3 regions of the Lutispora sp. genome follow, and region 1 is predicted to be linked to each of the others. Evidence: a T-box and tRNA genes for the amino acid it is inferred to sense, from the RefSeq annotation. Region 1 holds a T-box; the other regions hold tRNA genes.
The links. The T-box of region 1 lies ahead of glyQ (glycine--tRNA ligase subunit alpha). A T-box ahead of a tRNA ligase gene usually reads a tRNA of that ligase, here a tRNA-Gly.
Positions count from the first base shown of each region.

Region 2: it has a tRNA-Gly gene. The T-box ahead of glyQ (glycine--tRNA ligase subunit alpha) is inferred to sense a tRNA for this amino acid. The anticodon was not compared.
Region 3: it has a tRNA-Gly gene. The T-box ahead of glyQ (glycine--tRNA ligase subunit alpha) is inferred to sense a tRNA for this amino acid. The anticodon was not compared.

Region 1 is NZ_JAWLCK010000033.1:1,181-10,109, forward strand. Features, by position in the region: gene ACESM9_RS06975 (pyruvate, water dikinase regulatory protein) at 1-288, opposite strand, end outside; gene ACESM9_RS06980 (helix-turn-helix transcriptional regulator) at 291-980, opposite strand; gene glyS (glycine--tRNA ligase subunit beta) at 1,138-3,222, opposite strand; gene glyQ (glycine--tRNA ligase subunit alpha) at 3,239-4,132, opposite strand; T-box leader at 4,182-4,353, opposite strand; gene ACESM9_RS06995 (DUF4342 domain-containing protein) at 4,434-4,982, opposite strand; gene recO (DNA repair protein RecO) at 5,012-5,767, opposite strand; gene era (GTPase Era) at 5,777-6,718, opposite strand; gene ACESM9_RS07010 (cytidine deaminase) at 6,675-7,079, opposite strand; gene ACESM9_RS07015 (DUF3048 domain-containing protein) at 7,084-8,136, opposite strand; gene ybeY (rRNA maturation RNase YbeY) at 8,173-8,679, opposite strand; gene ACESM9_RS07025 (HD family phosphohydrolase) at 8,780-8,929, opposite strand, start outside.
Region 2 is NZ_JAWLCK010000007.1:9,286-14,865, forward strand. Features, by position in the region: gene ACESM9_RS02380 (hypothetical protein) at 1-1,156, shown strand, start outside; gene ACESM9_RS02385 (class I SAM-dependent DNA methyltransferase) at 1,171-1,917, shown strand; gene hslO (Hsp33 family molecular chaperone HslO) at 1,936-2,820, shown strand; tRNA gene ACESM9_RS02395 (tRNA-Val) at 2,902-2,977, shown strand; tRNA gene ACESM9_RS02400 (tRNA-Asp) at 2,984-3,060, shown strand; tRNA gene ACESM9_RS02405 (tRNA-Phe) at 3,066-3,141, shown strand; tRNA gene ACESM9_RS02410 (tRNA-Gly) at 3,153-3,227, shown strand; tRNA gene ACESM9_RS02415 (tRNA-Cys) at 3,233-3,306, shown strand; gene ACESM9_RS02420 (DUF6873 family GME fold protein) at 3,530-4,282, shown strand; gene ytxC (putative sporulation protein YtxC) at 4,366-5,274, shown strand; gene ACESM9_RS02430 (DUF445 domain-containing protein) at 5,342-5,580, shown strand, end outside.
Region 3 is NZ_JAWLCK010000012.1:30,751-39,679, forward strand. Features, by position in the region: gene ACESM9_RS03695 (metal ABC transporter substrate-binding protein) at 1-732, shown strand, start outside; gene ACESM9_RS03700 (metallophosphoesterase) at 843-1,340, shown strand; gene ACESM9_RS03705 (GerMN domain-containing protein) at 1,401-2,447, shown strand; gene rph (ribonuclease PH) at 2,530-3,300, shown strand; gene ACESM9_RS03715 (XTP/dITP diphosphatase) at 3,275-3,889, shown strand; tRNA gene ACESM9_RS03720 (tRNA-Gly) at 4,121-4,194, shown strand; tRNA gene ACESM9_RS03725 (tRNA-Arg) at 4,200-4,276, shown strand; tRNA gene ACESM9_RS03730 (tRNA-His) at 4,291-4,367, shown strand; tRNA gene ACESM9_RS03735 (tRNA-Gln) at 4,380-4,455, shown strand; tRNA gene ACESM9_RS03740 (tRNA-Leu) at 4,519-4,602, shown strand; tRNA gene ACESM9_RS03745 (tRNA-Gly) at 4,626-4,700, shown strand; tRNA gene ACESM9_RS03750 (tRNA-Arg) at 4,739-4,815, shown strand; gene ACESM9_RS03755 (ISL3 family transposase) at 5,015-6,190, opposite strand; gene ACESM9_RS03760 (Fic family protein) at 6,711-7,865, shown strand; gene ACESM9_RS03765 (N-acetylmuramoyl-L-alanine amidase family protein) at 8,102-8,716, shown strand; gene ACESM9_RS03770 (PolC-type DNA polymerase III) at 8,883-8,929, shown strand, end outside.

The sequences.
Region 1 (8,929 bases):
AGCATCAATTACAGGTCCCATGACATCTACAAAAACAACACCTTGTTCCTTAGCTTCTTTCTCAAGGTATTCTTTTAACTCTGGTATAACCATTGTATATACTATAATACTATTGTGTTGCTTTGCTTCATAAACTATTTCCTTTATAGTCTGTTTTTCACTAACATAAGGTATTCTTCTTATTTCTCCTACAGTTCCTCCATATTGGGCCGCAGCTGCTCTTGTTACCTGATCTGCAGTTTCACCAATTGAATCGGATATTACATAGATTATTGATTTTTCATCCATAATTATAACCCTCCTAATTTATCGTTACATAAGTCATAAAAAAGTTTTGTTATATTTGTTTTTGATACCTTTCCGGTAATTTTGTAACCTTTTTTACCACTCTCAGTGGATGCTGGTTCTACAACAGGAACACTATCCACTTCATGCTGTATTATTTTTGCTGCTGCGTCATATGCATTGTCTTCATCTCTAACATATGCTATGTTTGGCATCCTGGTCATTATTATCCCTACCGGTACTTTGTGAATGTCAGTCTTTCCTAAGGCTACTTTTAGAAAATCCTTTCTTGATACAACACCAGTTAGTAAGCCGCTGTTATGAACATATATAGTGCCTACATCCTCTAAGAACAAAGTAACTACCGCATCATATATGGTGGTCTCTTCTGATACTACGACAGGAGTGGATTTTATGTTTTCGACCTTCAAGTTTTTGATAAAATCGGAAATCATATTATTTAAAGGTTTACCGGAGTACAAATACCCAACCTTTGGCCTTGCTTCCAGAAAACCTGCCATAGTAAGAATAGTAAGATCCGGCCTCAGGGCTGCCCTAGTCATGTTAAGTTTCTCAGCAATATGCTCGCTAGTTATAGGCTGATATTTTTTTACTAACTCGATTATTTTATTCTGCCTTTTTGTTAATTCTATAGGGTTCACCCTCTTCCATAATATATTTATATTATCATTCATCAATATGTGCTATACTAATTCAAAAATAATATAGCACATATATGTATATTATCATAAAAAAAACTCGTCTTGCAATATTGAAATATATATTGTATAGAATAATATTAAAGGTATGCACCTAAAAACTTAAATGCATACCCTTTACATCACATAAGATTTATTTATTAACAACAATCAAAGACAAATCAGCAAACCTTATCATCATATTCTCTATAGCCTTAAGCATGGCTAATCTGTTTCTTCTTACATTCTCATCTTCAACCATTACCATAGTACTGTCGAAAAAGTGGTCTATAGGTTTTCTCATAAACATCAAAGTTTTTAATGCATTATCATATTCTTTCTTTTCCATGGCCTTATTAAATTTGCTGCGTACATCAATATAGGAATCATATAGCTCTTTTTCTGCCTCTTCAGCTAAAAGCTCGGTATTTATATCTGCGCTTTCTGCCTTGGAAGCCAAATTGCTTACTCTGTTGAATGATAATGCTATATCTAAAAACTCCTCTTGGCTCTTCCACTTTGAAAGTTCTTTAACCCTCAGAAGACTATCCTGTATGTCAGTCAATCCAGCTTTTAATACTGAATCAATAACATCATATTCATAATTTTTATCCAATAATACATTTTTCAGTCTTTGCTTGAAGAATTCCATAATATCATCTACTACTTTTGATGGTTCATCTTTGATTATTCTCTTCTCTACAAATGGTGAAATAGCCTTTTCTACAAGAGTGTTAAGATTAATATGGAGTTCTTTATCTAGAATAATGTTTATTATGCTTATAGCCTGGCGCCTTAATGCATAGGGATCCTGAGAACCAGTTGGCTGTATTCCTATGGAGAAACAACCGCTTATGGTATCGATTCTATCTGCAATACCTACTATTGCCCCAATAAGTGATCCAGGCATGTTATCTCCTGCATTTCTGGGCATATAATGCTCTTCAATGGCCTTTGCAACTTCTGGTCTCTCTCCCTGAGCCAAGGCATATTCTCTTCCCATTATGCCCTGAAGTTCGTCAAATTCTTTAACCATATTGGTGACCAAATCAGCTTTAGCTAAGTAAGCAGCTCTATTTAACATAGTTTTTTGACTATCTTCTAATCCTAATTCCCCTGCTAAGTAAGAAGAATTATTCATTATATTCATAGTCTTATCATATATGGTCCCTAGGGTCTCTTGAAATACTACATATTTAAGTTTTTCTACACATTGTTCGAGGGATACTTTCTTATCTTCTTCATAGAAAAATTCAGCATCGGATAGTCTTGCTCTTAAAACCTTTTCATTCCCCTGTCGCACTATGTCAATGAAGCTGTCATCACCGTTTCTAACAGCAATAAAATTATTTTTCAGATTCCCCTTATCATCTTCTATAGGGAAATATCTCTGATGCTCTTTCATAGGTGTTATTATGACTTCCTTAGGAAGTTTCAAATAATCTTCTTCAAAGCTTCCCAACAAAGCGGTAGGGTATTCTACCAGGTATACTATTTCTTCCAGAAGACTATCGTCTTGTATGATCTTACCATTATTCTCTCGTGCAATATCTTCACATTGCCTTCTGATTATCTCTCTTCTCTCGTTCTGGTCCACAATCACATAGCCTTCTCTAAGTTTATCAAAGTATTCATTTGCACTATCTATCTCTATTTCACCTGTAGATAAAACCCTATGTCCTCTGGTAAATTTGCTACAGATTATATCATCCTTATTGAAGTCAATGAGTTCATCACCAAAAATGGGCATTAGCCACCTCACAGGTCTGGCAAATCTGAAGGATTTATTCCCCCATTTCATGGATTTGGGAAAACTTATGGATGTTAGTATATCAGGCAGCAATGTTTTCAATACTTCCTTTGTATCCATTCCTGCAAGATGCTTCTTGCCATAAATGTATTCTACGCCTGATAGTTCTTTTATATATATATCCTTTATATCCAACCCATTTCCTTTTGCAAAACCTAAAAGAGCTTTAGTTGGATTATTGTCATTATCATATGCAGCCTTTTTTGAAGGACCCTTTATTTCTGTTTCTAAGTCTTCCTGCTTTTCAGCCATGTCTTTTACATAAAGCACAAGCCTCCTAGGTGTACCATATGTTTCAAGAGATTTATATCCAATTCTGTTTTCTAATAGTGCCTTTGTTGCAATCTCTTTTAATTGCTCTAATGTTCTATTCATAAATTTTGCAGGTATTTCTTCCGTACCTATTTCAAAGACTAAGTCTTTAGCCACTTCGCTCTCCTCCTTCTTATCTATCTGAATCAATGTCAGCCTTCTTTTTAATCAAGGGATAACCCATAGCTTCTCTTTGTTTTAAATAAGCTTGAGCTACCATTCTTGCTAAGTTTCGCACCCTTGATATAAATCCTGTTCTCTCTGTTACACTTATTGCGCCTCTAGCATCTAATACATTAAAGGTATGAGAACATTTTAAAACATAATCATAGGCAGGAAGTATAAGTCCTTCTTCTATTACTCTCTTAGCTTCTGCTTCATAAGAATCGAAAAAATCAAATAACAGTTTAGTGTCAGCCACTTCAAAACTATATTTTGAATGCTCCACTTCCGCCATCTTAAAGAAGTCCCCATAGGTAACTCCATCAACCCATTCAATGTCAAAAACATTATCCTTCTCCTGTATATACATGGCAATTCTCTCTAATCCATAAGTAAGTTCTGCAGATTCCAGTTCACAATCAAAACCACCTATTTGCTGGAAGTATGTAAATTGAGTTATTTCCATACCATCTAACCAAACCTCCCAGCCTAATCCCCAGGCACCAAGAGTTGGAGCTTCCCAGTTGTCTTCAACAAATCTTATATCATGTTTTTTAGGGTCTATACCAAGGGCCATAAGGCTCCCTAAATACAAATCCTGTATATTATCTGGAGATGGCTTCAGTATTACCTGATATTGGTGATGCTGGTAGACTCTATTTGGGTTTTCACCATATCTGGCATCGGCAGGTCTCCTGGATGGCTCTACATATGCAACTCTCCATGGTTCAGGACCTAATGCCTTGAGAAATGTATAAGGACTCATGGTACCTGCTCCTTTTTCCACATCATAAGGCTGGGCTATAACACAGTTTTGCTTAGCCCAATAGTTTTGTAATGTTAGAATTATCTCTTGAAAAGTCATTTCATTTCCTCCCAACTTTCTGTAATAAAAAATATAACCTTTCATCCCTGCAAGGGACGAAAGGTTGACTTCCGCGGTTCCACCCTTATTGGTCGGCTAAAGCCGCCCTCTTATCCACATTGGCTCAAGAGTGCCTTCACTATAAATCAATACTGATTTTCACCAACCATCAGCTCTCTAAAATTGTATTTATAGTTACTCCTCTCTATCACAGCCATAAATAACTTTTGTATTTGTATTACAGTCATAAATAACTCTTGTAATTTAATCTAGCAAAATCATTTTCTTTTGTCAATAGGCTTTATGGCAATTCCGTATTGATTTCCGGACAGCAACCAGTATCAATATTATTATCTGCAACCACACTATTGTTAGCGACATTTTGGGTTGCATTCTTTAGATCATCTGCGAAATCTTTAACTTTATCCGCCACATTACTTACAGTAGTATTGATTGCTTCTGAAACATTAACTGTTCCCTTATTTTGCCTTTCTACTTCAATTGTACATTTGGTCAGCAATGCTGCAGCAGTACCGATAGCAGCTATTTTGGGCATAACTACTGCACTTATGGCTCCTGCTGTAACAGGTATATCCAGTATAACAACATCATCTTTCTTTATTCTTATTCTATTGATATTTCCTGTATTGACTATGGTTTTTAACTTGTCTACAAGCTCGCTACCCTTAACAGATATGGTCTCTGTCCAGTTCTTGTTATTAGATTCCTCAATATTTATCAATGCATCTACCACATTACCATTAGCAAGTGTTAGAGCCTCCCGGGCTTCTTTATATGAAACGCCGGTTCTGTCTCTAATTATGTCTATTTTATCCAGCGTAATGTCCACTCCGCATTCTCCTTTCATTGACCAATGAATTATTCTCTTTCGAGGCTTTTTATACTATTGATAAAATCCATGGATTTAAATCTTTTGTCCAAATGATTTTGGACAAAGTCCACAATGATTTTATCAATCTCTATAAAAATAGTATTATCAATTTTTATTGTATTTAATCTTGAAATTGGTGTGGACAATAAGTATCCAATTGTTTCTAATGTTCCTGCACTAATTTTTATTGCGCTTTTGTCATGCTCAAAGCAAAGATTACATAAGGCACCTCCTAATTTTATGCTGAACTTCTGCAAATTCTCTTCACTGCCACAATTAACACATTTTTTAATCTGTGGTCTAAAACCGCTTAAGTCCATAAGTTTAAGCTGGTACCCGCATGATAATATTCCTATTGGTATTTCATTTCTGGATAAATAATATAGTGTCTTTGATAAAATTATAAATAGTCTTTCGCTTGGTATATCTTCATCTGTCACAGTATCTGCCAATTCTGTAAAATAAACTGCGTAGGACAGCTTTAATAAATCATTTCTTATGTCATAAAAGGATTCTCTAAGTTCTCCTGAACTTACATGGTAGAAACTTGTACCCTTATATAATATGAAATCACTAAAGGCAAAAAGCTCGCTGCTTGGCAGAAGGCTGCTTTTAGGTCTCCTGCAGCCTTTTGAAATTGCCTTGATTTTGCCCTTATCTCTTGTCAATACAGTTAGTATTCTATCTGCTTCATTTATATCTGTATATTTTAAGACCAAACCTTGGGTCTTTAGTATAGCCATATTACACCTCTAATTAAATCCTAGGGCTTTAAGAGCTGACAGATTGTCCCTCCAGTCTCTCTTCACTTTAACCCAAAGCTGCAAATTAACTTTGCAATTCAATAGGTTTTCTATGTCAACCCTTGCTCTGCTTCCTATTGCTTTTAACATGGATCCCTGCTTTCCAATGATGATTCTCTTATGGGATTCTTTTTCACAATATATGGTAGCCTCAATATCTATAAGATCTTTATTATCCCTTTCTTTCATTGAAGTGACTTCAACTGCAGTTCCATGAGGTATTTCTTCCTTTGTAAGAAGCAATATTTTTTCTCTTATATACTCGGCAACAATAAATTTTTCTGGAACATCGGTTATCATATCTGATGGGAAATACATAGGACCTTCTGGTAGAAATTTAACTATTTCTGTTATCAAATCGTCTGTATTATTTCCCATTTTTGCAGATATAGGCACAATGCTGTCGAAAATATCTTCGTATAATGTGATCTTCGCCAGAACGCCTTCTAATTCTCTTTTTGATATTTTATCAATTTTATTCAGCGCAAGTATTTTTCTTGTTTTTATATTTTTCACTGATTCAAATATATATATGTCACCACTACCGATATGAGTAGAACAATCTATTAGCACAACCACCACATCTACACCCTTAAGTGATTGAACAGCAGCACTAACCATGTATTCGCCCAATTTATGCTTTGGCTTATGAATTCCTGGGGTGTCTAGGAAAACAATTTGATAATCCTTATGGGTGAGTATGGTCCTTATAGTATTTCTAGTGGTCTGAGGTTTTTCTGATATTATGTTTAATCGCTCTCCCATTAAGGTGTTTATGAGAGTTGACTTGCCCACATTGGGTCTTCCGATTATAGACACAAAGCCGGATTTGAAGTTTGCATCCAAATCAACTACCTCCTTCAACTTCAGCTTCAAATTCAGTAAATGCATGAGGTAGGAGTTCATGTAATCTATAAGTTTCAATCTTATGCCCATCAGTAAATATAAGCTTTAAATCCATACCGAATTCGGACATAAACTGTCTGCAAATACCGCAGGGATATGCTATTCCATCGCCGCTGCTGACAATTGCAATTGCTTCAAATTCCTTCTCGCCCTCCGAAATAGCCTTTGTATATGCTACTCTTTCAGCACATATTGTTGCACCATAGGAAGCATTTTCAATATTACATCCGGTGTATATTCTACCGGATTTGCACAGCAATGCAGCCCCTACTTTAAAATTGGAGTATTTGACATAAGCTCTTTCTCTGACTTCTTTAGCCTTCTCAATTAAATTTTCATAATCCATTTAATCACTCTCCAAATTCGATTTTGGTATAATCCGGTACTACCTGAATCCAAGTGATGCCTTTATTTATTACTATTTCTTCTCCCTTTAGATTATTATATGTAGTTTTCCCACTTCGGCTTGATTTGCTCCATTCTATTTCTACAAGCTTTCCACCTGTCAGCAAATAACCCCTTCCTTTGCCAATATTACTAACTGCGAGTCTGCCTGCGCTGTCTAAAACCTTGATACCTACTTTTTCGATTATGATGTTGGTTGTTTTTATATCCATTTTGTTCTCTTTATCCTTCATATTATCACCGTTAATCTGGCGATAATATACTTTTTCATCATTATTATATATGTATGATACCTTATAATTTTTATCATAGTTTATTACTACTTTCTGACCATTTCCTCCTTCAGGAATAAAAAATTCATCACTAAATTTAAAATATTTAGGAGCAGTGTCCTTTTCTATTTTTTTTGTTTGCGCCACTTCTCTTATGAATTTTGTATTGGTGTATAGGTTATGTGGCATCTTTCTGTCTGTGGATCTCCAATAAACTGGAGTACCTGCCAAATCATCAAAGGCATCTACTTTTAAATCCTTTATATCCTTCAAGGCTTGTGGGCTTCCCCCACAGTGCACATATATTGCTCCAAGTTCCAAAGCCTTGTCTATGAAATATGGCCTTGCACTTCTTACAGGACCAATCTTTTCTGAAGGTGTATGGTGATATACTGCCATATACCTGGTAATATTACCTTCTACAGGCATTTCGAAAACTATATCTGCCTCTGTAATGCCTGATTGAGGTCTGGCACTTCTTTCATTATCTATCATAACAGCTACTGGTCTATATTTTATGTCCGCCTCTTGTTCTACCCCTATACCGGTAAGGGGACATATATATTTATTTACTGGAACTATTTCAGGCTCCGGTTCTACTATTGGTTCTTCTTCAACATTTATGGTTTCCTCAGTCTCTTTCGGTTCTTCTTTAGGCTGACAAGCAGAAACTAGCATTGCAGCAATGGCAATAATTATTAATAAAAGTTTCCATGATGTTTTCATTGTAACCCCTCTTCCACATAAGATTATAGTCAGTGATTATCTTTTGATATTGAGCATGTCCAGTATTTCATCTTGTTTTTTAAACATAATCTGTTCATCTTCAGCATTCATGTGGTCGTAACCTAACAAGTGAAGCATTCCGTGCACTAGCAGAAAAGCTAATTCCCTGTCCTGACTGTGACCATATTCCTTTGATTGTTCAATGACCTTCTCTGTGGATATGACTATATCCCCCAAAGGTATTTCTGCTTCAATATAATCTTCTTCTGAATAAGCTTCATTATCACTTCCTTCCTCATATTCCAACATAGGAAATGACAAAACATCCGTAGGAGCATCTATATTTCTGAACTCCCTATTGAGATTCTGAATTTCTTTATTATCTACAAACGATATACTTACCTCAACTTCTTCATCCCATTTTTCATAGTCTAAAACAGCTTTAACAATCCTTTCCACCAATATCTCCTTATCGCTGGATATATCAATATGGTTCTGTCTATTATCTATTAATACTGCCAATCTACCCTCTCCTTTAATCATTAAATGTTTTGGTTTCCTACAGTATAATGTCAGGTCTCCCTCTATGCTCTAAGTTCGTATGTCTACTCTATCAGTTTTAATGTCTTTGCTGTATTATATATTAAATCTCTTTAAGATTCTCAGGGTATTCAATTCTTTCGTGGAATATGCCTTCAAGAACCTTTACAAAAGCCTGAATAATACTTTCCATATCCTTAAGTGTTAGGCTGCACTCGCTAAGCTGATTATCATTTATTTTGTCAAAAACTAT
Region 2 (5,580 bases), on a different contig from region 1:
GGCAATTGAAATTAATGAGGACAAGCTGATTTATAATGGGGAGTATGTTATAAAAAACTTGACTCAAAATACTTTGGAGGCAATACTGGGTCTACCTTCAAATAATCTGGAGAATATACAAATAACTGAAAAGGGTAACCCAGTTAAATACTATAACAGAAATAAAAGCTATATCCAGGATAGATATCCTTCAGATACTTTACCTAATGCTTCGAAATGGCATACAGCCAGCCTATGGTTCAAAGCTAATGAAACTAAAGTTATTAATGTAAGGTATGAAAGCAAGCTTAAAAACGACAGCAAGGGAATGTATAGCATCAGATATCATAAGAATAAAGATCTTGTGTACTCAGATGCATCTACTATTGTACTTTCACTATATGATTTTTATCCATACAATGTTTTAGATACAATTGGAATTACAGAAGAGAAGACAGTATTAAGTGGCAATAAAAGACTTACAATGGAAGTAAATAAAGGCAGCGAGATACTTGGTTTAGATTATGAACTGGTTGATAAGCTGTCCGTTGATAGATTTGATTTCAGTTCCGATAAGAAGCTCAAAAATATTGCAGCTTCTTTTAGAAAGAAAGACTACGAATCTGTAAATACTCTATGTGATGAATATCTTAACAATCCAACAGATCCAACTTTTAATTCAAACCAGATTAAATATATAAAAGCCGAAGCTTATAGAAAACAGGCAGATTTCTCTAAATATGTGGAGTATATTAAGGACTTGAATTATAATATGTTGTATCCAAGCAGACTAAAATATAAGATATTATATGATTTAGATCAGACCATAGAAAAGGATGTATCAGATTTAGAGCTGTTGGATATTATGAAAACTTTACAAACTCAAGCAAAAGAAGATAATGAATATATCAACAAATGGATGGAGACAGCCGGAAAGAATTATATAGAAGTTGTTGAAATTATTGAACAGGAAAGACCTGAGCAAAATGTTGAAAAAGAGAGTATTATAGATAAGACTATTGCATTATTTAAGCTGGAGAGCTTGATGGAGAAAATTAAAGGTTTTAAATATCTTTCAATTATCTTTATTGTAATTTCTTTTATAACGGGATACTTGTTAGGCAGAAGAAAAAAGAAAAGAAAGAACACTATTTCATACTATAAATTTCACAGATAAGGAAGTAATGTCTTATGACTTGTTATGAGAACTTTGCCCAAATATATGACACATTGATGGATGAAGTGGACTATGAGAAATGGGCAGAATACTTACATCATATAATTAAATCTAAAGGTATAACTCCAAATTATGTCTTAGATTTGGCATGTGGAACCGGTAATATAACAATACCTATGTCCAGGCTTGGTTATAATCTATGGGGAATAGATGCATCAGAGCAAATGCTTTCAATAGCTGAGAATAAAGCTAGAATGTATGGAGAAAAAATCAGATTTTTGAGACAAGACATGAGAAATCTGACATTAACAAGGAAATTTGACGCAGCCCTTTGCGCTTGTGATGGAATAAATTATATAACTGACAAAAATGAACTCACTAAAGTTTTTCAAGGAGTTAACAAAATCTTGAATCCTGGCGGAATTTTTATATTTGATATAAGTAGCTTCCATAAACTTAAGAGAATAATAGGTGATAACACTTTTATTGAAGAGAAAAATGGGGTCTTTTATAGCTGGGAGAATGAGTTCGATGTCAATTCTTCAATTGTAACCATGAGGTTGAATTTTTTCGTACCTGATGGCACACTATATAGAAGAATAGAGGAGATTCATATTCAAAAAGCTTATAAAATTGAGGAAATATATGAAATTTTAAAAGAGACAGATTTCAACGAAATTGAAGCTTTGGATGAATTCAAATATACTCAAGCCAATGAAAAAAGTGAAAGAATATTTTTTATAGCTAAAAAGTGTCAATAGGACAAAATAGGAGGTAAAATGAAAGACATATTATTAAGATGTACCAGTGCAGATGGGAGTATAAGATTATTGTGCTGTACAACAATAAACATTGTTGAAGAAGCTAGATTGATACACAACACCTACCCTGTTACAACCGCAGCTTTAGGGCGTATGTTAACTGCTGGTAGCATGATGGGAACCATGTTGAAATCTGAAAAAGATAAGATAACATTACAAATAAATGGAAAAGGACCTGCCGGGAGCATTATTGTTGTATCAGATATAACAGGTGATGTTAGAGGTTATATAGCTAATCCATTTGTAGATTTGCCATTAAATGATAAAGGAAAGCTAGATGTTGGAGGAGCTGTAGGTAGAAACGGCATTTTTACTGTCATAAAGGATTTAGGCTTAAAGGAGCCTTATATTGGTCAGGTACCAATTGTAAATGGTGAGATTGGAGAGGATATAGCTTCTTATTTTGCCTCTTCTGAGCAAACACCTACAGCTGTGGCATTGGGTGTCAGAATCGCTATTAACGGCAATGTAGATTCAGCAGGTGGTTTTATTGTGCAAGTAATGCCACAAGCTGATGATAATACAATAGATCTATTAGAAAAAAATGTTACAAGCATCAATTCAGTAACTGATATTATTGCTGATGAGGGAATTGAAGGTCTAGTACAGATTATAATGAAGGATATTGAATATACAATTCATGAAAGAAAAGAGATAAGATATAGGTGTAATTGTAATAGAGCCAGGTTGGAAAAAGCGCTAGTTGCTATAGGAGTAGAAGATTTAAAAGAATTAATCGAGGAACAAGGTCAAGCAGAATTGATATGCCACTTCTGCAATAAAAAATACTTATTTAATAAAGAGGAACTTCAAGATATATTGAAAAAAGCAATACAAGTTTAAGCCATTTAGCTAATTTATAAATTTTTTAACTTGACTTTGAAGCAACTATGCTGTATACTAAATCTTGTCGTTAGAGACGATGGGCGCATAGCTCAGCTGGGAGAGCATCTGCCTTACAAGCAGAGGGTCATAGGTTCGAGCCCTATTGTGCCCACCATCAAATGGCCCAGTAGTTCAGTTGGTTAGAATGCCAGCCTGTCACGCTGGAGGTCGACGGTTCGAGCCCGTTCTGGGTCGCCATTTGAGCCTTGGTAGCTCAGTCGGTAGAGCAGAGGACTGAAAATCCTCGTGTCGGTGGTTCGATTCCGCCCCAAGGCACCATTTAACTAAATGCGGGTGTAACTCAGTGGTAGAGTGTCACCTTGCCAAGGTGAAAGTCGCGAGTTCGAATCTCGTCACCCGCTCCATATAAGGCGACATAGCCAAGTGGTAAGGCAGAGGACTGCAAATCCTTTATCCCCGGTTCAAATCCGGGTGTCGCCTCCATAATTAGATAATATTATTGAAATACTTCTCCTAGGAGAAGTATTTTTTTATAATAATTCAAAGGTGAGTCTAAATTAGTGTTAACTTAACCTTATGAATTTAAAGAAAGACTTCCTTGATTCCTATAATATTCCAATTAGAAACCATCTTTATATGAAAATGCTATTATAAGTTTAAAATAATGAAACAATAAAATTATTATGTTTTACAAGGTGGAGCGAAAATGAGCATATTTATTGAAAACCCCAACCTTCCTATAGATAAAGTAAAAACTGTTATATTGGATTATAGGGTAGATGGTGAAATTTTATCAAAATTATTATATATGGATATAGATATAATAAAGACAGAAAGATGCAATGAATTATACGAGGCGATAAATGGACATCCTGATATATTGATTCATCATATAGGAGGAAACTCTTTGGTCATTGCACCAAACATATATGATAAAGTTGCCGGGAGGTTTTTTAAAAAAGGATTTGCATTGACAAAAGGTGCTACATGGCTACAAAGAAACTATCCAGAAAATATAGCATATAATGTATTAAGAATGGGCAAATTTGCTTTCCATAATACAAAGTACACAGATCCAGAAATCATTAAGCTGTATGAGAAATACGAAGTAGAATTGATTCATGTTAATCAGGGTTATACTAAATGTTCTGTTTGCATCGTAGATGAACATTCTGTAATAACTCATGATATAGGAGTAGCTAGAGTATTAGAAAAGTATGGGATAGAAGTGCTTATTATAGAGCCTGGTGATATTGATATAGTTGGATTAGATTATGGCTTTATTGGCGGTTCTTCAGGTTTGATTTCAAGAAATGTTATAGCTTTTACAGGAAGCATGAAGGAAATGAAAAGCTATAATAAAATTGTGGAGTATATAGCTTTAAAAGGTATTGATATCAAAATACTCAGCAATAAGAAAATCATGGACATTGGTTCAATAATGCCTATAAGCTATTGAAGTTCAAAGCTTTTGGGCTGATTAGGCCATTGAATAATTGTTTTAGTAACACAAATAATACTTAACAGGAAGGAGTTGAGCAGATGTACTTAACAACCATTGCTGTTAGAAATAATGATGAAAAGATTAAGAATCATATCTTTTCAGGCCTTGAATCCATTAGTAATGAAGATATGCGCATCACACATGAAGAATATACAGCAGGAGATACAGTTTTTATAAGATGCGGATTAAAGGAAGGCTTTATGTCAAAATTAATAGAAAACAGATCCAGTGAAGACTTTAAATATTCGCTTGCTCAAGTGTTGTGTGATGTTATTATAGATAATTATGAAACTAAAATATTGAGAAAGATAATAAAAGAGTATTATCTATATTTGACAGAATATGAGAGAGAATTAATCTATGAGTCAACCATAAAACTTCTTGCTGCAGAAGATGGATATAGAGATGGTTTTTATGGTCAAACCAGACGAACTAGAATTATAAGAAAAATATTGAACTATCTGAAGTCAGAGAACTTCATAATTATAGATGGCTTTGTAAATTTCAGATTGAATGACTATATAAAAGAGCTGGCAGATTTGGTGGAAAGATCAGTGGAAGAATATATTGCCGAGAGGGAATATAATGAATTTATAAAACTTCTAAGATATTTTGTGGAGATTCAAGAATGCAAAGTAGATATTGTAAATGTTGTTCCTATAGATAAAGGCGGTTATATATTGATTGATAGCAAGAATAGTCCTATTAATTGTGAATGCTTTGAAGAACTGAGAGCTGAAATTGGAGACAATGATATAAGTCTAGATGATCTTCTCATAAGCACACTAATCACTATAGCTCCAAATAAGGTTATCATTCATGATTGCCAGAATTTCAAAAATAAAGAACTTTTCAGAACTATCACCAATATATTCTACGATAGGATAGAGCTATGCAGAGGGTGTGATCTTTGCGGCATATTAAAGGTAAATAAGGAATTAAATTGATGAATTATGTCACCTGTTTATATGTTATAATTATTATTAATTATTTGTATAGACAGGTGAATTATATATGTATAAAGTTCTTATTTCAACTATTATAGGTGGTATAATTGGTTGGTTGACTAATATTATTGCTATAAAGATGCTTTTTAGGCCTATAAAGCCGGTAAAAATTCTGGCTTTGGAAATCCAAGGTCTGATTCCTAAACGTAAAGCTGAGATGGCTGTTAGCATAGGACAGACTGTGGAAATGGAGCTAATAGATTTTAAAGATATATTTGAAAGAATTATTGATGAAGGAAGCAGTGA
Region 3 (8,929 bases), on a different contig from region 1:
GCAGGGGTAGAACCTCACGATTGGGAGCCTACTTTAAAGACTATGGCACAGCTTCAGGAAAGCGATATTTTCATATACAACGGTGCCGGCATGGAGCGTTGGGTTGACAGGGTCATTGAAAATATGGATACCGGCAGAACAAAAATAGTTGAAGCAAGCGAAGGCATAGAACTTATAAGCGGAGAAGAAGATCATGACCATGATCATGGTAACTATGACCCTCATGTCTGGGTAAGTCCAATGAATCTGAAAAAGGAAGCATTGAATGTACTAAATGCATTGATTGAAATGGATAGCTCCAATGAAGAGCATTATAGAGCCAATTATGATAAACTTGCAGCTCGTCTTGACGAGTTGGATAATGATATAAGAGAAGCTGCCAAAAACTTTAATACAAACATCATAGTAACTTCACACGAAGCCTTTGGATATTTTGCCAAAGAATATGATTTGAAACAGATTCCTATAAGGGGAATTTCTCCCCAGCAGGAACCGAGCACTAAAAAGCTAGGTGAGATTGTGAAAATTTGCAGAGACAACAATATCAGATATATATTTGTTGAGAAATTTGTTAATCCTAAATACTCGGAAACCATTGCAAGAGAAATAGACGGGGAAGTGTTAACTCTTAATGCAGCCCATGGCTTAACGAAAGAAGAGATGGATAAAGGAATGGATTACATAACTATAATGTATGAAAATTTGGAAAACCTAAAAAAAGCACTACAATGAAACACACGATAATCTGTCATTCTGAGCGCAAGCGAAGAATCTTATTATAAACATCGTATGGTAAACCCATTGAATGGTTTATCTAAATTCGGAACATTAACGGAGGAAAAATGATAAAAATAGGAGTTATATCAGATACCCATATACCAAGAAGAGCTAAAGCTCTTCCTGATTTTGTATTTGATTCTTTTAAAGGAGTAGACTTTATACTTCATGCTGGGGACTTGTTGTTGGAGGATGTAATAACAGACTTAGAGACTATAGCACCTGTATACGCGGTGGCAGGAAACAATGACAGCTTTGAAATATATGAAAAGTATGGAGAAAGAAGAATTATTGAAGCAGGAGGCAAAAGGATAGGTTTAACCCATGGATATGGCCGGGATAAGACATATTTAAATGCCTACGCTGAATTCATGGAAGATAAAGTTGACTGCATAGTGTTTGGTCATAGCCATGCGCCCTATAATGAAGTATTTGAAGGAGTCCTTCTTTTTAACCCTGGTTCTCCGACAGACAGAAGATTTCAACCTAGTTTCTCATTGGGTATTCTATATATAAATGATTCCATAGAAGGCGAGATACTGTACTTCGACCCACTTAAATAAATGAATATACCTTGTAGCCCTCTAATATATATAATATAGAACTTTTAGGGGGTGAAAAGGTTGAAAAGAAAACTTTTGGTGGTAGCAGTTGTCCTATTATGCATAACTCTTACAGGATGCACCAATCCACTAACCTCTCTCAGGGAATTTTTCAACAAGAAAACAGCAGTAGAAATGGAGCCTGTGGAAGAGGAGGAAAGGGTAACAGAAGACTTGAGTGAAGTTTCAGCAGAGCAGCCCAATGATACAAGAGCAACAGTATTATATTATAAGGACTATGAAAATTTATTGGTACCTGTAATGAGATACATACCCAAGGGTGATTTGGGATTGGCTAAGGCTGCAATAAAGGGCATAATATACAGTCCTGAACTGATGGAAGACTTGAAGCCTACAGGATTATTGCCAACATTACCTCAAGGAACTAAGATAAACGGGGCTGTAATAAAGGATGACGGTTTAGCTATTTTGGATTTTTCCCAAGAATTTTTAAATTTTGACAGCGCAGAAGGAGAAGCTTTAGGTGTTAAGGCGCTGGTATACACTTTGACAGAGTTTCCCAATATTAAATCCGTACAAATAAGGGTTGATGGAAAAACCATTGATGAAATGCCCTACGGAACAAAAATTGGCGAAGCTTTAAAAAGAACAGAAATCAACTTAGTAAAACCGGAAAATTTAAGTGATAAATTATCAAAGGTTATGGTATACTATCAAAAGAAGGGAAAAGGAAATTATTCATATTTTGTTCCATTGACAAAACTTGTTTCAGGGTACACAAACAGTGCCCAGGCAGCTTTGGATGTGTTGCTGGAGGGACCAAATCCAGGCACAGGGCTTGTAAATCCTTTCCCTGCAGGCACCAGACTTTTGGATGTGGAAGTCAATGATGGTATCGCCTATGTAAACTTTTCGAAGGAAATACTCAATGTAAGTTCTGCTGCAGAAGAAAGAGCTATAATTAAATCTGTGACATTAACTCTAAAGGAGTTTCCGGCTATAAATAAGGTTAGACTGTATGTAAACGGACAAACCATAGACGACACTGACAGCATCGGCTCAAATGAATATCTGGATGTGCCCGTATTCGTGAATTTTTATGAATAGAATTTGATATCCACTTGGGTTAACTCAAGTGGGTTTTATTTAAAGTACATAAGGTAACTGCTGTATGAAAGGATGAATGAAAATGGAGAGAATAGATGGAAGAGAATTAAATCAACTAAGGCCTGTTAAGATCACCAGGAATTATTTAAAGCATGCTGAAGGATCCGTGCTGATAGAAATGGGAGATACAAAGGTTATTTGTACTGCCAGTGTTGAAGAGAGAGTACCTCCTTTTTTGAAAGGACAGGGAAGAGGCTGGGTTACAGGAGAATATGGTATGCTTCCTCGCTCTACGGAAGTCAGGAAGCCTAGAGATTCAAGCAGAGGTAAAGTTGACGGTAGAACCATGGAAATACAAAGGCTTATTGGAAGAGCATTGAGGTCAGTGGTAGATTTGGAATCATTAGGAGAAATAACTATCTTTATCGATTGTGATGTAATACAAGCAGACGGAGGTACAAGGACTGCCTCAATAACGGGGGCTTTTGTGGCTTTGGCAGATGCTTTTGGCAAGCTTCTGGAACAGGGAAAAATCTCAAAGATGCCGTTGAATAGCTTTGTCGCGGCTGTCAGTGCGGGAATAAAAGATGATACTGTAATGCTGGATTTGAATTATGCAGAAGACTCTACATGCCAGGTGGACATGAATATCGTCATGACAGAAAAGGGTCAGCTGGTAGAGATACAAGGTACAGGAGAAGAAAAACCATTTACCAGACAAGAAATGGACCAAATGCTTACATACGCAGAAAAGGGCATAATGGAATTAATTAAAATACAAAAGCAAAGCCTTGGAGAACTGGCTGATAAGATAGGAGTTGGAAATATTGGAAGTAGTAGCAGCAACCAATAATCAGCACAAGCTGGAAGAGATAAGAGCTATACTAAAGGACATTGGGTATGAGGTGCTTTCTCTGGATGATGTAGGAATAAAAATTGATATAGAGGAAAATGGAACTACTTTCAGAGAGAATGCACTGATAAAAGCCAGAGAGATATGGAGACTAACAGGAAAGGCCAGCATCGCAGATGATTCAGGCCTTGAAGTCTTTGCATTAAATGGAGAACCCGGAGTATACTCAGCAAGATACGCAGGAGTAGAAGGAAATGAAAAGGATAAGGCAAACAATAAAAAACTTTTGCAGAATATGAAAGATATTCCGGAGAACAAAAGACAAGCCAGATTTGTCAGTGCAATAGCTTTTATATTTTCTGACGGCAAAGAAATAATTACAGAAGGTTATATAAATGGAGCTATTGGACATGAAGAAAAAGGAGATAATGGCTTCGGATATGATCCTCTTTTTATAATCGATGGATTGGACAAGACCATGGCTGAATTAACTTCAGAAGAAAAGAACAAAATAAGTCACAGAGCCAATGCATTGGAGAAATTAAAAAAGGAATTAATTCAATCAGCATCACAAAACACGAATAAATAAAGAAACAATGTAGAAATTAATAGATAGAACAAAACAATACTTTTAAATTGTGCTTTTTTGGTTATTGACTGAAAGATAAAATTCTTATATACTAAGAAAGGTTTCTGATTTAACATTAACAATTAGAAATAATATACGCTATAACCCTTTGGAAATCATGTAAAAATTGTTATTGACAGACCATAAAACAGATGCTATAATTTATAAATGTCGGTAACAATTAAATAACAAGCGGGTGTAGTTCAATGGTAGAACGTCAGCCTTCCAAGCTGATCGCGAGGGTTCGATTCCCTTCACCCGCTCCATACATGCGCCTGTAGCTCAGTTGGATAGAGCAACGGACTTCTAATCCGTGTGCCAGGGGTTCGACTCCCTTCAGGCGCACCATTTATATAATTGTGGTGGGTATAGCTCAGTTGGTTAGAGCGCCAGATTGTGGCTCTGGAGGCCGTCGGTTCAACTCCGACTATCCACCCCATAAATGACATCCTGGGGTGTAGCCAAGGGGTAAGGCACCAGACTTTGACTCTGGCATTCCGTTGGTTCGAATCCAGCCACCCCAGCCAATTTTTCTTTGACTGGTTGGCTGTTAAATATGTCGACCATGTAATATGCAACAAACTAAATATGCGGGATTGGCGGAATTGGCAGACGCGCTAGACTTAGGATCTAGTGTCAACGACGTGGGGGTTCAAGTCCCTTATCCCGCACCATTTACAAGCAATCAATGGAGTACGCGGGTGTAACTCAGTGGTAGAGTGTCACCTTGCCAAGGTGAAAGTCGCGAGTTCGAATCTCGTCACCCGCTCCATTTATTTTTATTTTTGAAAAGTTAAGAAATATACATAAGCGCCCATAGCTCAGTTGGATAGAGTCGCTGACTTCGAATCAGTTGGCCGGGGGTTCGAGTCCCTCTGGGCGCACCATAAGAAACTGTAGGCACTACATAACAATGTAGTGTTTAAGACTCTTTGTCAATTGTTGGGGTGGGAATCTTAAAAATTCCTACCCTTAACTTGTTTTATGAGCATTTTAGTGTTATGTAGATGAAGATGATGTTTTTTTGCACACTTAATAAGCCAACTCCCGTTGACTGCGGATTTTCTATGTATTTTAATTGTTAATTTAGCATATATGTAAAATTCTGTTTCTAAATCTATTGAAATTTCTTATGCCATAGGATATTCGTTTTAATACTTTAATCTTGTTGTTGTACCCTTCTGTTGCTCCATTTGTATAGCCATACTTAAAGGCATTTAAGATTTCTTTGTGCCAGTTTCTAAATGTACCAATACAGGACTCAAATTCTTTGATACCAACTGATTCAGCATATTTTATCCAGTCTAAGAATGCTTTTCTTTGTTCTGAGTACTTATTCATATTGCATATATCATAGAATAACTCTTTAAGTAAATATGCTTGTCTTAAATCATCGTTATATAAAAGCATCAAATCAAGGGCTTGTTTATCTTCTTCAGTAAGTTTATGATTTCTTTTGAGAATAAGACTTTTACTTCGTTTGTAGTACTTCCTTAATGCTGCTGGCATAGTCTTTTGAATTCTTTTTCTAACGTTTTCAATAGCCCATGTAACTTGCCTAATAAAGTGATACTTATCTATGATTATTATTGCATTTGGAAAAAAGATACAGGCAATATCAGCATATTGATTCCACATATCACAAACAAAGAACTTAACCTTAAGCCTTTCGTGCCTTGGAATTGATGAAAAATATTCAATAAGACAGTTTTGTTTTCTGTCTGGCAGAATGTCCAAGACTCTATTCTTCTTTGCGTCAACAAGTATACACTGATATTTCCCAGTCTCTGCATTACCTTTAAACTCATCAATAGAAAGTACTTCAGGTAACTTATTGAGCTTTGGGTATTGAATTCTATCAAATATCCTTATTACTGTTGGTACAGATACATTTGATTGTTCAGCAACAAATGATAAAGAAACGGACTTTGTTAATTCATCGCAAATATAAGCAGCCATCCTATTTGTCATACGGTAATATCTTGGCAGGAAGTCATATTTCTCATAGAACCTCTTGCCACAGCTGCAGACATATCTTCGCTTTCTAAGTACCAGGTATACATATTTTGCGGAGATAGGTAGATCCTTGATTATTTGATTTCTATAATCATGAACTTTTGAAGTTACTAAACCGCAAAGAGGGCATTTAGTTTTCTTTGGCTTGGTAGAAATAAATATTTTGATGCTTTCATAAGAATGGGAAACCTTATTTACAAAAACCCCTTTTAAATTTAATAAATTTGCAGTAGAATAAGAGTGCACTTATATCAAAACTCCTTTCAATGTTTTTCTCCGCAATTAACATTTTAGAGAGTTTTGCTTATAAGTGCATCTTTTTTTGAAAAAATGTTAGAGATTTTACACCCCAATATTAATTATAGAACCCTTTATGTTTAGGTAGCTAGTAAAGGTACTCGAACGGGAGTATTTTTCCACCCTTGCGTGATAGGGAGCGAAGCGACTGAAGCAGGTAGACGCGCATCTATAGAATAAGTCAAAACTAAATTTTAATAATTTGCTATTACTTAACATAATAGAATGTTAAGGTGTACTCTGTGAGCAAATAGTATTTAAAACCAATTATACAAAAAACTACATATAAGTTAGCTATAATAATTGCTTTATTAAAAAAAATAAGCTAAAATTTTAATAAGGTTGCTTCTTTAATGTTCTTATTAAAATATATGTAAATAATATTTAGTTTAGCGGGATTTTATTAAAAAAAATATATAAGTTTTAATATGATATTAATTATCTATATTTAAAGGAGTTGTTGTATGCTATGAAAAGTCAGAATCGTTCAGGCAGGTTTATAAGGCAGATATCTAATTACGCTGCATTTATTCCAAATCCTTTGCCGCCAGATCCACCTATACATATAGACAGCGAAATGATAAATCTATTGTCTGCTGCAGACAGAAAATTAGGTAGATTGGATGGCATAACTCAAACTCTACCCAATCCTGATTTATTTGTTGCAATGTATGTAAAAAAAGAAGCTGTTTTAAGTTCACAGATTGAGGGTACGCAAGCATCATTAATAGATATACTTGAAAATGATGAAGAAAACCAAGAATACAAAGAAAAAAGTGTTGAAGAAGTAGTGAATTATGTAAATGCTATGAACTATGGTATAGAAAGACTGAAGGATTTACCTTTGTGTTTAAGACTAATAAGAGAAATCCATGGTGTTTTACTTAAAAATGCTAGAGGTGGAGAAAGAAATCCGGGGGAATTCAGAAAGTCACAAAATTGGATTGGACCTGCTGGATCTACTCTTTTAGATGCAGCATTTGTTCCCCCGCCAGTACCAGAAATGCTAGATGCCATGAATAATTTGGAGATGTTTATAAATGATGATGATGACATACCACCACTGATAAAGATAGGTTTGATCCATGCTCAATTTGAAACGATACATCTATTTCTAGATGGCAATGGGAGAATGGGAAGATTGTTAATAACTTTTTGGCTATACCAACAAAAAATATTATCAAAACCTCTATTATATTTGAGTTTTTATTTCAAAAAAAATCGTGTTGAATATTATGATCGTCTAATGGATATAAGATTAAAAGGTGATTGGGAAGGATGGTTAAAGTTTTTTCTTAAAGGTATAGCTGAGGTGTCGGATGAAGCAATTGATACTGCAAAACGAATTCTTGAAATGAAAGATCATCATGCATTAAAAATAAATCAGCAATTAAGAAACCCATCAAACGGATTAAAACTTTTAGAAAGGCTATTTGAGAATCCAATTGTAACTGTTAATAAAGTTTCTCAAATGTTAGAAGTATCATATCCAACAGCAAGTACACTAGTTAATGAGCTCTGCAATATAGGTTTACTGAGAAGTAACTCGAATGCTCAACGTAATAGAAAATTCTCTTATTTTGGATATATTAATATTTTACAAGCAGGCACAGAGCTGAAATAAACAGTTTTGATATCCTTATTAAAATCATAAACGCGTCGTTGTATTCTATACTGCCCTTTATATCCAGAAATAAGCATATGAACTCAAGTGCGAAAGTCGAACTATATGGAGATTCAGGGAAAATTATAGTAACTATAGTTATTATATAATTAAAATAAGATTATGAATTGCTTGTATGATGAAATATTGAACAAGTATTCTAGAATCGAATAAGATATAGTGGGGTGGTGAAGAGTATGGAATATGTTATAAATCACATTCCTATAAGAAAAGGAAAAAGGCCTGGAATAAAAGCAAATATGACATCTATTACTGTACACAATACAGGCAATCCTAAAAGCACTGCAATGAACGAAAGAAATTGGTTAGTGAATCCTGATAATAAAAGAACTGCTAGCTTTCATATTGCAATAGATGAAAAACAGGCAGTTGAATGCATACCTTTAGATGAAGTAGCCTATCACAGCGGAAAAGCCGAAGGGAATAGTACCAGCATAGGCATAGAGATATGCGAGAGTGGCAACTACAAACAGAATGAACAAAATGCTATAGAATTAATAGCAAAAATGCTTGTTGAGCGTGGATGGGGTATAGATAGGGTACGCACTCACAAGAGCTGGTCAGGAAAACAGTGTCCATGGAAGATACTACCCTATTGGAATGATTTCTTAGGCAGAATTCAAAAGGAAATGGATAAGTTATTAAAGCAACAAGAAGAAGATAAAGTAAGCGATTGGGCAAAGGATGCATGGAAATGGGTAAAAGAAAATGGAATAAGCGATGCTACTAGACCAAAGGATGTTGTAACCAGAGAAGAAGTGTGGACAATGCTGTATAGAATGAGAGGGTAGTTGAGAGGCTATCCTCTCGTATTTTGTAATGCACAGTATCCTCTGATACTTCTACAGCATATAAATATTGGATTTGAGCATGAATATCTGGCGAAAAACTAATGATTTTGGAATAGAATTTATGTTAAAATTTGAATAACTACTTTATGGATTGTGAGGTATAAATATGATCAAGATACCGAAGGATTTTGTAGCATTTGATCTGGAGACCAC